4 regions of the Butyricimonas sp. RTP31003st1_G1_RTP31003_210430 genome follow, and region 2 is predicted to be linked to each of the others. Evidence: riboswitches for the same ligand, from Rfam matches in the RefSeq annotation. Region 2 holds a riboswitch; each other region holds the start of a gene.
The links. Region 2 has a riboswitch for cobalamin ahead of AB5542_RS06300 (TonB-dependent receptor). Riboswitches for the same ligand answer to the same signal wherever they lie in the genome.

Region 1 (3,173 bases), on a different contig from region 2:
AGGTGAAAAAAAGAACTCCCCAAAGTATATTTTTATTCATAACCTATAATTTTTAGATACTATTTTTTCGCTTTTAAACGCAAATCGATCGCGGCAGAAGATTCCGTTGAAACCTCTCCGACAGCCGCACCTTGTCCCATCTGTGCCGTGTGTACTTTCACGAAGTCGATATACTTCAATTTAGCCGGGGTCCCATCCTGCTGGATGGCGTTGTCTATGCGGAATCCCACAGGATCATTAATATTATCCACGTATCCCCAGTCAAATCCCCAGTTCGTTTCAATTCCTTCCGTCAAGAACTGATTACCGAGACAAGTTCCCGTCAAAATATAATACTCCTCTTCCATAAACCAAGGGAAGTAACCCGAGTTCGGGTGATAAGCGTTCCTTCTCAGGAAAGATAGATTCCCGTCATTATCTATGGACAACACATCCTGCTTGGTTGCCGTCGGGCGATAGTATTTTAACGCATACCGTTGCGTGATTCCCGGCTTACCCGTCTCGCTACCTTTCAACTCGTACCAAGTATCATTAGGCACCCCGTCACCATTCTCATCCTGGCTCACCCACACGACACCACACTCACACCAGTACTTGCCTAAAGGATTACCCGTCATATCAAAATCAGGTTCCCCGTCACCACCATTCTCCACGCTGTGATCAAATTTCAAGATGAAATATCCTCCCCACGCACCCAAAGATGCAAGATACCCCCCTTCTCCTCTTCCGGCATCTAATGAAGACTGGATAGCCATCCGGGCGTCTTCCGCCGTCTTACCTTCCGGGAAATTAATGAATTGCCCGGGTGCGGGAATAAATTCATAACAATAATTGGAAATATAGCTACTCTTTGGAGTCACATCCCGAAAATACGTTCCCTCTTTCGGGGTACATTCCACGTAAACTTTTGCGGAAGCCGTCTTGCCGTTATCTGTCGCTGTCACATCGATTTCGTACGTTTTCCCCTCCACGGAAGGCTTAAAATCAAAACAAACGGAAGTTTGCCCGCTCTGTACCGCCCCGTCAACTTTCCACTCGTAAACAGCCTGATCACTAATAGCAAATTTTATAGGAGCCAACACCACATTTTTACCGATCGGACAAGTCATCGTGATCGCCTTGTCTAACATGGAAGGCAACACGTAGCGAGCGTTGTCGAAAAACAAAAGTGGTTTCTCCTCGGGAATAACTGACACGTTGATATTCTTCACATCAACTCCATCCGCGTTCGTCACCTTCAAGGCAAGAGTGTACACGTTTATATCCTCCTCTTCAAACGACATGATCGAATCATGCGACACGACCTGCCCTCCATAACTCCACTCAAACGTGGTTGTCTCATCCGTGTACTCCGTTTCCGCGGCAAACTCTTTCTTGATCCCGCAATAAGCCACCGCGGCTGATTCCAGCTTAATTTGCGGGGCTAAACGATCAACGACCGTCACCTTCACCTGTTTTTCCACGCTACCATTGTCTGCATCCAAGCGAAAATTCACGAAACTCTCCCCCAAAATCTCTCCCTTGAAATAATACACCGTATCGTCCGCCACGATTTTCCCCTCCCGTTTCCAGGTATACACCGGATTCACAGCATCTTTCACGCGAGCGCAAAGAGCCACCTCTTTCCCGATCCTCACGTTATACTCCCCTGTTTCAGAATTGAACGTGAAATCAGGACTACCCGCATCGATCTTTTCGTCATCATCATCGCAAGCCGCAAAACTCGCAACAAAAAGCATCAGCAATAACGCAAACTTCAATTGAACATCTTTTTTCATAATCATATATTTAAACAATTTTCCAATATTGCTATTTCCGTTTCAAGCTGTAGCTAAAAACGACAAAACCGCTGTATCCAAAACAGATACAGTCAGTACTCGCCTATCATTAACAATAGTGAATATAATTACCTCATCCAAGCTCTAGTCCCAGAAAGCTTTAGATTCGTGACTTTGGCAGGTCTTCTGACTTGCTCCGTCCTTGAACGCCCTTCCCATTTCGTGTCGAAACAGTGGATGTGAGTCGTGTTCATGGACTTTGGCGGAGCTTACAGCAGCGGGTCTGTTCAGGATTCTCACCTGATTCCCTTTTCACCACACGCCTGAAACAGGGTGTGACACCAAAATCGTCGCAAAAATATATAAAAAACAAATATTATTCGGATTTTAAAGTTATAATTCTAGATTTTTACAAAATTTATCATTCATAGAGACCTAACATGACTGTGAATGATTATAACACAACCCGTTATGACTTATCGTTTTCATAAAACGAAATTCCACCATATTTCGTATCTCCTATCGCTCATTTACGATTCAGCCTCCCACAAGCATACCGAATCGGAAACATCCTTCCCGTCGGCATTTTTAGCAAAGGCATAAATGACAAGGCCTCCCCCGGCTATTTTTTCTGAAAAGTTCACGCTTTTTTCTATCGTCTCTCCCCGAAGTCCCAACTCCTCGACACGACAAATATATTTTGTCTTACAAAGAAGCACGGCATAAATCTTATCATCCAGAAAGCAATCAACGGACTCGATTTCTTCCTTCTCGTGAGTGAAAAAGATTCTCCGATTTTCCATATCAACCTCGGTTCGAATTTCTGGGATCACCAACGCCCCCGCTGCCATGCGTAATTTCTCGTAGTTGATCACCCCGTTAAATTCCTTGACTGCCTTCTTACGGCTATTGAAAGGTTTTTCCGGATTTGCTTTCTCCACGGTCACCGCATCCATCACGTTCGCACTAGTAAATCCCCGAAAACCTTTCGGGTAACCATTCCCTCCGGGAAATCCCAACTGGACGGCATTTCTCATCCATACTTTCCGTTCCGTTATCGCCCCGAAAGCCGCGGACTGTCGTTTTTGCGGTTCCTGACTCGGTTTACGCGAGATGCTTGTTCCCCGGCAATAATTTTTCCCGTTTGGTCCCCCGTAAGTGATCACGTTACCGAACTTACCCCGAATCTTTCCAAGTGGATTTACAAATTCCGCCATATCCTGTTATTTTTATGTTCCTCGCCAGCAAAGATACATAAATAAACCAATGTAGTTACATTTTCAAGCTAAATAAATCAATTATTACATGTATTATTCATGAGATATAAGTGATCACTTTCATATAAAGCGCTATTAGAACGCTATTAAATCCCTATTAAAGCGCTATATATAATAG
Region 2 (3,173 bases):
CGGAAATGTCTCCGGTCATTTTCTTCCCGTTCACGAGAACGAGGATATAATCTCCTTTCATTCCGTTAAGGGTCATGTTTGTACTCATAGCCGTTGGGCGGAAACTAAACGAGGGATTTAGCATCACGAGGGCATCCTCGATGGTGGAGATTCCACCTTTTTTGATGTCCGAGGCTGTCATGACCTCGACGGGGACTGGTGAGTCCTTTAATTTTCGGTGAGTTCCCGTTCCCGAAACAACGACTTGATCGAGGTTGATCAGTGATGTTTTCAGTTGGAACAGAATGTCACTTTTGCTACTACTGACTTTTATGGAACTGACTTCGTAACCGGAGTAACTGGCCCGGAGCGTGTAGGTACCGTCGGGAACTTTTTCGAGGACGAATTCGCCCTTGTTGTTCGTGGCGATTCCGATGCTTGTTCCGACTAATCGTACATTGGCCCCGATAAGTGCTTTCCCGCTTTTTGCATCGATCACTTTCCCTCTCAACGTGATCTGCCCTAGCGAGACGCTTGCCAAAGTCAGCATGAATAATGTAGTCAGTACTACAATTCTTTTCATTCGGGTTAAGTTTTAAAGTTTATAATAGTATTCCTGGCCCCGAGAATACGCTATTACCTATGTTTGTCTCGGCAGGTCTCCTGACTACGCCTAAGAAAGATACCTTCCCGTCCTTACGAACAGTGGTGTAAGAACCTTTCTTTGAATCTCTTCGTTAGGGAGAAACGGGCATCACAGTAGCGGGCACTGTACCGGATTCTAACCGGTTTCCCTCTTGTATGTTAATTGAGCATTAACACATCACCTAAGACGGCACAAATGTATATATTTTTTGACAAAAGGTTACGGTTGGGTGAGAAAAATGATACCTGGAGAAGGTATAGAGATTCGTTAAGGATATTGTTGGAGTTTTTATTATATAGGTTGGTTGTCAGTTTGTTATGATGATTGAATTATGGAAATAAAAAAATCATGTTGAAAAGTATAATATAAAAAAATATATTACATTCGCGCCATGTTTTGGTGCGGAGCCTTCGGTCATGGAGGTGATGCTTAATAGGGAATCCGGTGTGAATCCGGGACTGTACCCGCAGCTGTAAGTTCCTATACAAGGGGTTTTGTACTTCAAATGTCACTGGTTATAAACTGGGAAGGCAACAAAATCCGGAACAAGTCAGAAGACCTGCCGAACAAGATAAACCATAGCTTTCGGGAAAAAAAGCGAGAGGGAAAAAGATGGATTTTACCTTAAACTCATGTTGCCCAAAAGACTATGTTAATAATGCTTATTCATTATTAATATATAGTTGTATGAAAAAAGTTGTTGTATTAGCATTGTTGCTGTTTGTGTGCGTCGGTTCGCTTTTCGCTCAAGAGGACGATAAGCGAAAGAAAAAGAGTATCACGGACTCTTTATTCCGTATCGATCAGGTGGATGTGATGCAGAAAAAGAAGAGGATTGATTTGTTGGGATTGGATGTGCCTTTACGTTTCGTTCCGATAACGGTGAGCAAGTTGTCTAGCCAGATGCTTGACCGGAAGGGAATTGTTGATCTGATGGATGCCGTTAAGTTTTTGCCGGGAATTGTAGCGAAAGACAAGCAATACGGGCAGTTTCAACAGTTTTCTATTCGCGGCCAGGGGAGTGCGGTTGTTATGATTGACGGGATTCGCGATGAGCGGACGTTGAATAATAACGTGCCTTACGGGGATTTGGCTGCCGTGGAGTCTATCGAATTGTTGAAAGGACCCGCCGCTATTTTGGCCGGACATTCGGCTATGGGCGGAGTGTTGAATATCGTGCGCAAGAAAGCGTCTCCCGATTTTTCGGCTAACGCTCGTATCAGTTATGGTAGCTGGGATGAGAGACGGGCTACTCTTGGTTTCGGGGGAAAACTTGTGGGACCTCTTGAATATCGTGCCAATATCAATTATTCAACGGGTGACGGATGGCGTGAGGTGAATGCAAATCGTTTTTCCGTGTATGGTGTTTTGGGAGCTGATTTAGGAAAGTGGGGACGTATTGATGTGACCGGTAGTTATGCCGATGATGATTACACGACCGAGATCGGGGCTGCACCCGTTATGCCCGGTGATATGTTCTACGTGGACGGAGACAAACCGTATGCGCTGAAGGGGGATCGCCACCCGGAGGCGGATTACCGCGAGGTTTATAATGACTTTGCCAATAATTACATGAAACGGAAAGTATGGGATATGTCTGTGTCATACGTTTACCAGATCACGGATTGGATGAAGTTGAAAGAACGTTTTTCCTATTTCCACAGTGATTTGGATTATCATTGTATTGAGGGGCTTTCTTATCGTACCTCTAAGGACCCGATATATAAATGGTATTATTATAAGTCAGAAGACGAGAAGGTGTATGTTGACTTGGATACGGTTCAACGAGGAAATGCTGCCCGTCAGAATCCGTTGAATTTTAATCCGGACCACAAAAACGTGAATAACACGATCGAGTTGACCGGGAAGTTCGAGACAGGTTCCGTGTTGCATAACTACACGTTGGGATGGACGTACAATTGTTTTGATTTCGCCCAGTATAACGGTTATGGAGATGACGATTTGTGGGGGCCCGGTTTGGATGCACTTTTGCCTGTGCGGGACCCGCATATCGTGCAGGGATGGTGGGACACGAAAGTTTCAGCCGTTTCTCTGCGCACGGAGAGAACGCATGGAATTTATTTGCATGACGTGATCGAATTCAATGATAAATGGAAGATGATGGCCTCGGGACGTGTGGATTTGTATAGCCGGAAAACATCAAGTGCTACGATTGACGACGGGAAACAGAAATATGAAACGAAGAACAGGAAAGAATGGAAAGAGGTGGAGACCTCGGCATTCACGTATCGGGTGGGTGTCGTGTATTTCCCTATGCCTGAATTGTCATTCTACGGTTCTATTTCTTCTTATTTCAATCCTGTAACCACAACATATAGTCCTACCGTGATGTATTTGGACCGCAAGGGTAACGAGTTCAATCCTGACGAGGATGGGGGCGAAGTGTTCAAGCCGGAAAAAGGGTATTCCACGGAAGTCGGTGTACGTTACACCTTGAACGAGATGGTGGATATTAATGCGAGTGTATTTTATATTCGTAAGTATAATATCGTGAAGAGTCTGGGTGACACGACGGTGTTGGTGGATG
Region 3 (3,173 bases), on a different contig from region 2:
CCATTGTTCATGCTGGTTGAAAGTGGCATCCAAGTTTATGAAATTCGGGAAAAAGCGACGGGCGGAAACCTTGCATGCGAACTCGTATAGATCGTAATTCGGGTCTTCCGGAAGGTAGTTTACTCCTTTTTTCTTTTTCCAGATTTGAATCGGGAAAATAGCCGTGGCTTCGTTACCCACTCCCCGGTAGGTGGAACGCAATAATTCACGGATGACACAACGTCCTTCGGCAGAAGTGTCTGTGCCGTAGTTGATGGAGCTGAAAACAACCTGATTACCTCCCCGGCTGTGGATGGTATTCATGTTGTGGATAAAAGCTTCCATGGATTGATGTACCCGGTTTACCGTGCGGTTGATGGCGTGTTGTAAAACTCGTTGTTCTCCGGTCAAACCTGATAGTTCCCGGGGAATATAGTCTTGAATTTCGATGTGATAAAGATGGTTATAGTTTTCTCCGTTTAATTCTTCCAATACTTTGACTTCTTCCACGAAACTGGAACGTACATAGGGAGCCAGGTAAAAGTCAAAAGCGGGAATCGCCTGTCCCCCGTGCATCTCGTTTTGGGCGGTTTCCAGAGAGATACACCCTAGGATGCTGGCTGTTTCGATACGTTTGGCAGGACGTGATTCCCCGTGTCCGGCAAAGAATCCGTTTCTCAGAATCTTATCCAACGGGTGTTGCACACAGGTAAGGCTTTTCGTGGGGTAATAGTCTTTGTCGTGAATATGCAAGTAGCCTTGGCGAACTGCGGTTTTCACTTCTTCGGTTAACAAGTAGTCGTCAACAAAAGGCTTGGTAGTTTCACTGGAAAATTTCATCATCATCCCTGCCGGGGTGTCCGCATTCATATTTGCGTTTTCCCGGGTAATGTCGTTGGATTTTGTTTCGATAATTTCCAGAAAAATATCTCTCGTTTTTGCTTTACGTGCAACGCTCCGCTGGTTTCGATAAGCGATATATAGTTGTGCCACATCTTTTCTGCGGCTTTTCATGAGTTCGATCTCTACATTGTCTTGTATTTCTTCCACGGTCATCTGTTCTGCCCCGCGGTAAGCGACCCGGTCGGCAATGGTGGATGCCAATTCCATATCCTCTCCTTGAGCCGTGTGGAGCATTGCCCGACGAATGGCCGCGATAATTTTTTCTTCATTAAAGCCGACAACCCGGCCATCCCTTTTTACAACTGTCTGAATCATGTCTTTCTTATTCCTTTAGTTTAGTTACAATTACATGAATTTTAATTTTGTTTTGGTTTGAGATGACTTTATGATTAAAAACGGGATGTAAGTATGTTTGAAATACCTGCGTTCCCGGCTTTTTCCTCGAAAGCCTTTGAAACCTCTGGTCTTGGCAGGTCTTCTGACTTGTTCCCGGTCAAGCGCCTTCCCGTTGGAAAACAGTGGCAATGTGATGCTTGAACGATTCAGTGAAACTTACAGCAGCGGGACTGTTCAGGATTTTCACCTGATTCCCTTTTAATCCTTGTTGAAGGAACCAAAATCTAGACAAATGTATAAATAATTTTTCTATTGGTGAGAGAAAAAATATCTTTTTTGGAAAACTTTCTTGTTTGATTTTTTCAAAAAGTTTTCCAAAAAGAATTTTTTGATCTAAGATAGTGATGCCAGCAGAGTGTTTAAATTGGATGCGAAAATTTTTACAGACATGGCAAGTAGAATGATGCCAAAGAATTTTCGTAGAATGTAAACGCCGCCTTTCCCGAGAACCCGTTCTACTAAATAGACATTGCGTAGAACAATATAGACGACCGTCATGTTAAGAAGAATGGCAATGATAATACTAAAAACGCTACATTCAGCTTTAAGTGTCAGCGTGGTTGCTAATGCCCCGGCTCCTGCGATAAGCGGAAAGATAACAGGTACGATTGTTGCCGAACCTTCCGGGCCATCATTTCTGAAAATCTCGATACTAAAGGTCATTTCTATGGCGAGTACGAAAAGCACTAATGCCCCGGCAAGGGCAAAAGAGGAAATGTCGATGTTGAATAATTTCAATAATCCGTCTCCCGCGAAAAGAAATGCTATAAATATAACGAGAGATATTCCTGCGGCTTTTTCGGCACTGACTTTTTTTCCTGCATCATTCAACCCGATAATAATAGGAGTTGATCCCGTGATGTCGATCACGGCGAAAAGTACCATAAAGGCGGTGAATATTTCTTTTATATTGATACTGAAGTCCATATTCGTATAACATGAAATTTGCGGGTTACAAGTGCTGTACGTATTTATGAAACCAACGTTAAAGAGGTGTACTGTCACTTGTAGTCCCGCAAATTTACGATTATTTTTTATAATTCCCATATTTCGGCATCGGAGGGTACGTGTATCCGTGCGGATAACGGGGCGATGCGTGTGATATTTAATAGGTGTTTATAGGTGAAGTTTTCGGAAATCGAGTTGTTCCCCCAACTTCCGCACCCGAGGGTGTTGGTCACGGGGAGCCCGTTTTGTATGGAACCTCCGGCCGTGGTAGCACACGGGGCATTCACGATCAGGCGTGATACGGAGAGTTCTGTTCCAGCCTTGATGATGTTTGCTTGATTGTTGGAGTGGATTCCGGCCGTGTGTCCGTTTCCTTCCATGAACAGATTTGTTTTGGCGATTTTTATCGCTTCATCAAAGTTGTCATAAGCGAATGCAGCCATGACGGGACACATTTTTTCTTTGCAGATGAGGTCGTCACGTCCTATTCCGTGAGCTTCTACCACGAGGACTCGGGTGTTACCCGGTACGAAGATGCCGGCTTTGCTTGCGATTGTCTGAACGGATTGTCCGACAATATCCCTGCAAATATGCCCGTCTTCAAAAAGTGCATTAACTACTTTGTCCCGATCTTCTTCGGACACGATGTATGCCCCGTGACGGCGGAAAGTGTCCATGACTTCCTGTTTGTCGTCTTTGTGATAAATGAAACTCTGTTCCCCGGAACAGATGATACCATTGTCAAAGGAGCGACCGGTGATGACTTTTTCTGCCGCTACATCGAAATCAATAAATCGATCTAGGATTACCTGTACGTTACCTGCGCCGACACCGAAAGAGGGTTTGCCCGATGAGTAAGCTGATTTTACCATGGGCATTCCTCCCGTGGCAACCACGACATCACAAGCTTCCATAAGTTCGCAAGTCTTTTCGATCGTGGGTTCCTC
Region 4 (3,173 bases), on a different contig from region 2:
TCCGGGGCGACGGCAAAGTGACCGTGGACATCCCGGCAGCGAAACAACCGGAAGGGACACCCCTGCATCTCTACTTGTTTTTCGGCAATAAAGATACCACCCGTTTCTCTCCAAGCGTGTACGCGGGAGTGTAATGTCCATGCAACTCTCCTACCCTCAAAAAACTTAAAATCAAAAGGATATGACACTTAGAGGATACATCCATATCTACACGGGAAACGGGAAAGGGAAAACAACCGCAGCCTTCGGACTGGCCGTCCGGGCTTTATGTGCCGGGAAAAGTGTTTTCATCGGGCAATTCGTCAAGAGCATGAAATATAACGAAACAGCCATAGAACCCTTGTTCGACCACCTTGTTATCCAGCAATTCGGAGAAGGCTGCTTCATTGAAAAAGAACCCACCCCGGCAGATATACAAGCAGCTCACGAAGGGCTGGAAATATGTCGCCAACATCTTATGGAAGGTAAATTCGATATGGTTATCTTGGACGAACTGACAATTGCCCTGTATTACTCCATGCTTTCCCTGGAAGAAGTGTTAAATGTTCTCCGCCAACGCTCCCCTCACACGGAAATCGTAATTACCGGACGTTATGCACCCCAGGAATTAATCGATATAGCAGACCTCGTAACAAATATGCAAGAAGTGAAACACTATTATTCGCTTGGCGTCCTGTCCCGTAACGGGATTGATCATTGAAAACCTCGCCTAACAGCGGTTCATACCAATGAAATAAAAATCTTCTATACAATTTATTGCCTAATTAAAAATTACAACCTATTTTCGCACCGTCATAGTTTCATACACCACTTCGTGTTGTGTTGAATGAAAAAGGGAATCCGGTGGAAATCCGGAACAATACCCGTTGCTGTATTTCCCCCTTTTAAAGGAAAAGTTTATCGTACGTTTGCCACTGGTTAGAATGCTGGGAAGGCACGATAAAAGGGATAAGTCAGAAGACCTGCTATGATCGGGACAGATTTGCATCTGCGGGATTCAGATGGTAATCAGGTATAGATGGCAAGGTCATTCTGTTTTTGATTTACCGTTTCAGTTTTTTCCCACTCGCGTAAATATCTCTCTCGAAGTTTTATAAAAACTATTACATATGAAACAAGTACTATTATTATTCACGTTTATCGTTTTTCTGATGCTATCCGGTTGTCAGACGAAAACAAAGTCCACAAGCGCCTTCACGAAGGAAGTTTACACACCGGAATACGCCACGGGATTCGACATCATGGGAGCTGATAACACGGAAAGCACGATTATTCACGTGCGTAACCCCTGGCAGGGAGCGGAAGGCGTTGAAATGTCCTACTTCGTGGCTCGGAACGGGGAGCAGGCACCGAAAGATTTTGACGGTGTGATTATTCCCGCAGGAGCGAAACGAATTGTATGTATGTCATCCACTTACATCGCCATGCTGGATGCCATTAACCAAGTGGATCGGGTAGTAGGAGTTTCCGGAATGAATTATGTTTCCAACCCGTATGTCCTTGCACACAAAGAAACCATAAAAGACATGGGGGCGGAAATAAATTATGAACTTCTTGTCGGGTTGGCCCCGGATCTTGTATTACTATACGGCATCGGGGACGCACAATCAACCGTGACGGACAAACTAAAAGAATTGAATGTTCCTTATATGTACGTGGGAGAATACCTGGAAGAATCTCCGCTGGGCAAGGCCGAATGGCTGGTTGCCATTTCCGAATTGACGGACAGCCGGGAAGCAGGTACAAAAGTATTTAGAGAGATTCCCGAACGTTATAACAACATGAAACAGTTAACGGCAAACGTGGAAAAACGTCCTACCGTCATGCTGAACACACCGTGGAATGACAGTTGGGCCATGCCTTCCGCGAAAAGCTACGTGGCACAATTAATCACGGACGCGGGAGGGGATTATATTTACAAGAAAAACACCTCTAACGGGGCCGAACCCATCGGACTGGAAACAGCCTACGGGTTGATTCGCGAGGCTGACGTGTGGTTGAATGTAGGTATGGCAACGACTCTCGACGAGTTAAAGATCATGAATCCGAAATTCAAGGACGCGAAAGCCATCCAAGAAAACAAGGTCTATAATAATAACTTGCGCTTAACGCCCGAAGGGGGAAATGATTACTGGGAATCGGCTGTTGTACGCCCGGACATCGTACTCCGGGACCTGATCAAAATCCTGCACCCGGAACTGGTGACGGAGGATTTGTATTATTACAGGCACTTGGAATAGTTTAAAATTTAGAGTTTAGAATGAAAAAAGCATCTACCCCCACCAGCTCCCCCTTACACAGAGGGAGAGACGAACGCGAGAAGGCGCTACGATATTACAATGTAGCGTATCCTCCCCCTGTGTAAGGGGGAGTTAGAGGGGGTAGTTAATGCGTCACCCCGTACGGCTGGAATCTAAAATCATAACTCAAGAAATTAACAACAGTGATGTCATTTTCAATTGTCCATTTTCAATTTTCAATTATATCGTGAAACGCAATTCGATCATATTCCTTTTCCTGAGCCTGCTGGTATTCGTGCTGTTCGCACTCGATTTGGTGTCGGGAGATTCGGCACTTTCCGTCGGGCAGGTGTGGAACGTGTTCACGGGTAACGAGACGGATATGACAACCCGGAATATCGTGCTGTCGATTCGATTGGTGAGGGTGATCGTGGCCGTTCTGATCGGCGTGGTGCTTTCGATAAGCGGCTTGCAGATGCAGACCGTTTTCCGGAACCCGCTGGCAGACCCCTACCTGCTGGGAGTAAGTTCCGGATCGGGATTAGGCGTTGCTTTCTTTATCCTAGGAGCTCCCCTGTTAGGACTGGCACATTCCGGTTTCTGGCAGTCGGTAGGTATTGTCGGGGCCGGATGGGGCGGGGCCGTCATGGTCCTGTTACTGATTGCCATCATCAGCCGTTACGTGAAAAATATCCTTGGGGTGTTGATCATGGGAGTGATGATCGGTTACATCGCGGGAGCTATCATACAGATTTTACAGTACTTGAGTTCTGCCGAGCAATTGAAAATGTTTTTCCTATGGTCGATGGGCTCCCTGGGACACGTCACGACCACGAAACTATTTATCATGATTCCCGTGATTTGCGTGGGCGTCATTCTCTCGATTTATTGTATCAAGGCATTAAATCTTCTTTTACTCGGGGAGAGTTATGC

Region 1: it holds a riboswitch for cobalamin, as region 2 does, so the genes downstream of both, AB5542_RS11170 (PKD-like domain-containing protein) here and AB5542_RS06300 (TonB-dependent receptor) in region 2, are expected to answer to the same signal.
Region 3: it holds a riboswitch for cobalamin, as region 2 does, so the genes downstream of both, AB5542_RS18415 (anaerobic ribonucleoside triphosphate reductase) here and AB5542_RS06300 (TonB-dependent receptor) in region 2, are expected to answer to the same signal.
Region 4: it holds a riboswitch for cobalamin, as region 2 does, so the genes downstream of both, AB5542_RS11150 (ABC transporter substrate-binding protein) here and AB5542_RS06300 (TonB-dependent receptor) in region 2, are expected to answer to the same signal.

The regions. Positions count from the first base shown of each region.
Region 1 is NZ_JBCOSQ010000031.1:28,242-31,414, reverse strand. Features, by position in the region: gene AB5542_RS11175 (hypothetical protein) at 1-40, opposite strand, end outside; gene AB5542_RS11170 (PKD-like domain-containing protein) at 60-1,778, opposite strand; cobalamin riboswitch at 1,937-2,139, opposite strand; gene AB5542_RS11165 (hypothetical protein) at 2,309-2,995, opposite strand.
Region 2 is NZ_JBCOSQ010000014.1:56,821-59,993, forward strand. Features, by position in the region: gene AB5542_RS06295 (TonB-dependent receptor) at 1-562, opposite strand, end outside; cobalamin riboswitch at 615-825, opposite strand; cobalamin riboswitch at 1,006-1,207, shown strand; gene AB5542_RS06300 (TonB-dependent receptor) at 1,313-3,173, shown strand, end outside.
Region 3 is NZ_JBCOSQ010000079.1:4,367-7,539, forward strand. Features, by position in the region: gene AB5542_RS18415 (anaerobic ribonucleoside triphosphate reductase) at 1-1,197, opposite strand, end outside; cobalamin riboswitch at 1,333-1,515, opposite strand; gene AB5542_RS18420 (MarC family protein) at 1,612-2,205, opposite strand; gene AB5542_RS18425 (aldehyde dehydrogenase family protein) at 2,313-3,173, opposite strand, start outside.
Region 4 is NZ_JBCOSQ010000031.1:24,457-27,629, reverse strand. Features, by position in the region: gene AB5542_RS11160 (hypothetical protein) at 1-134, shown strand, start outside; gene cobO (cob(I)yrinic acid a,c-diamide adenosyltransferase) at 182-700, shown strand; cobalamin riboswitch at 779-985, shown strand; gene AB5542_RS11150 (ABC transporter substrate-binding protein) at 1,152-2,240, shown strand; gene AB5542_RS11145 (FecCD family ABC transporter permease) at 2,536-3,173, shown strand, end outside.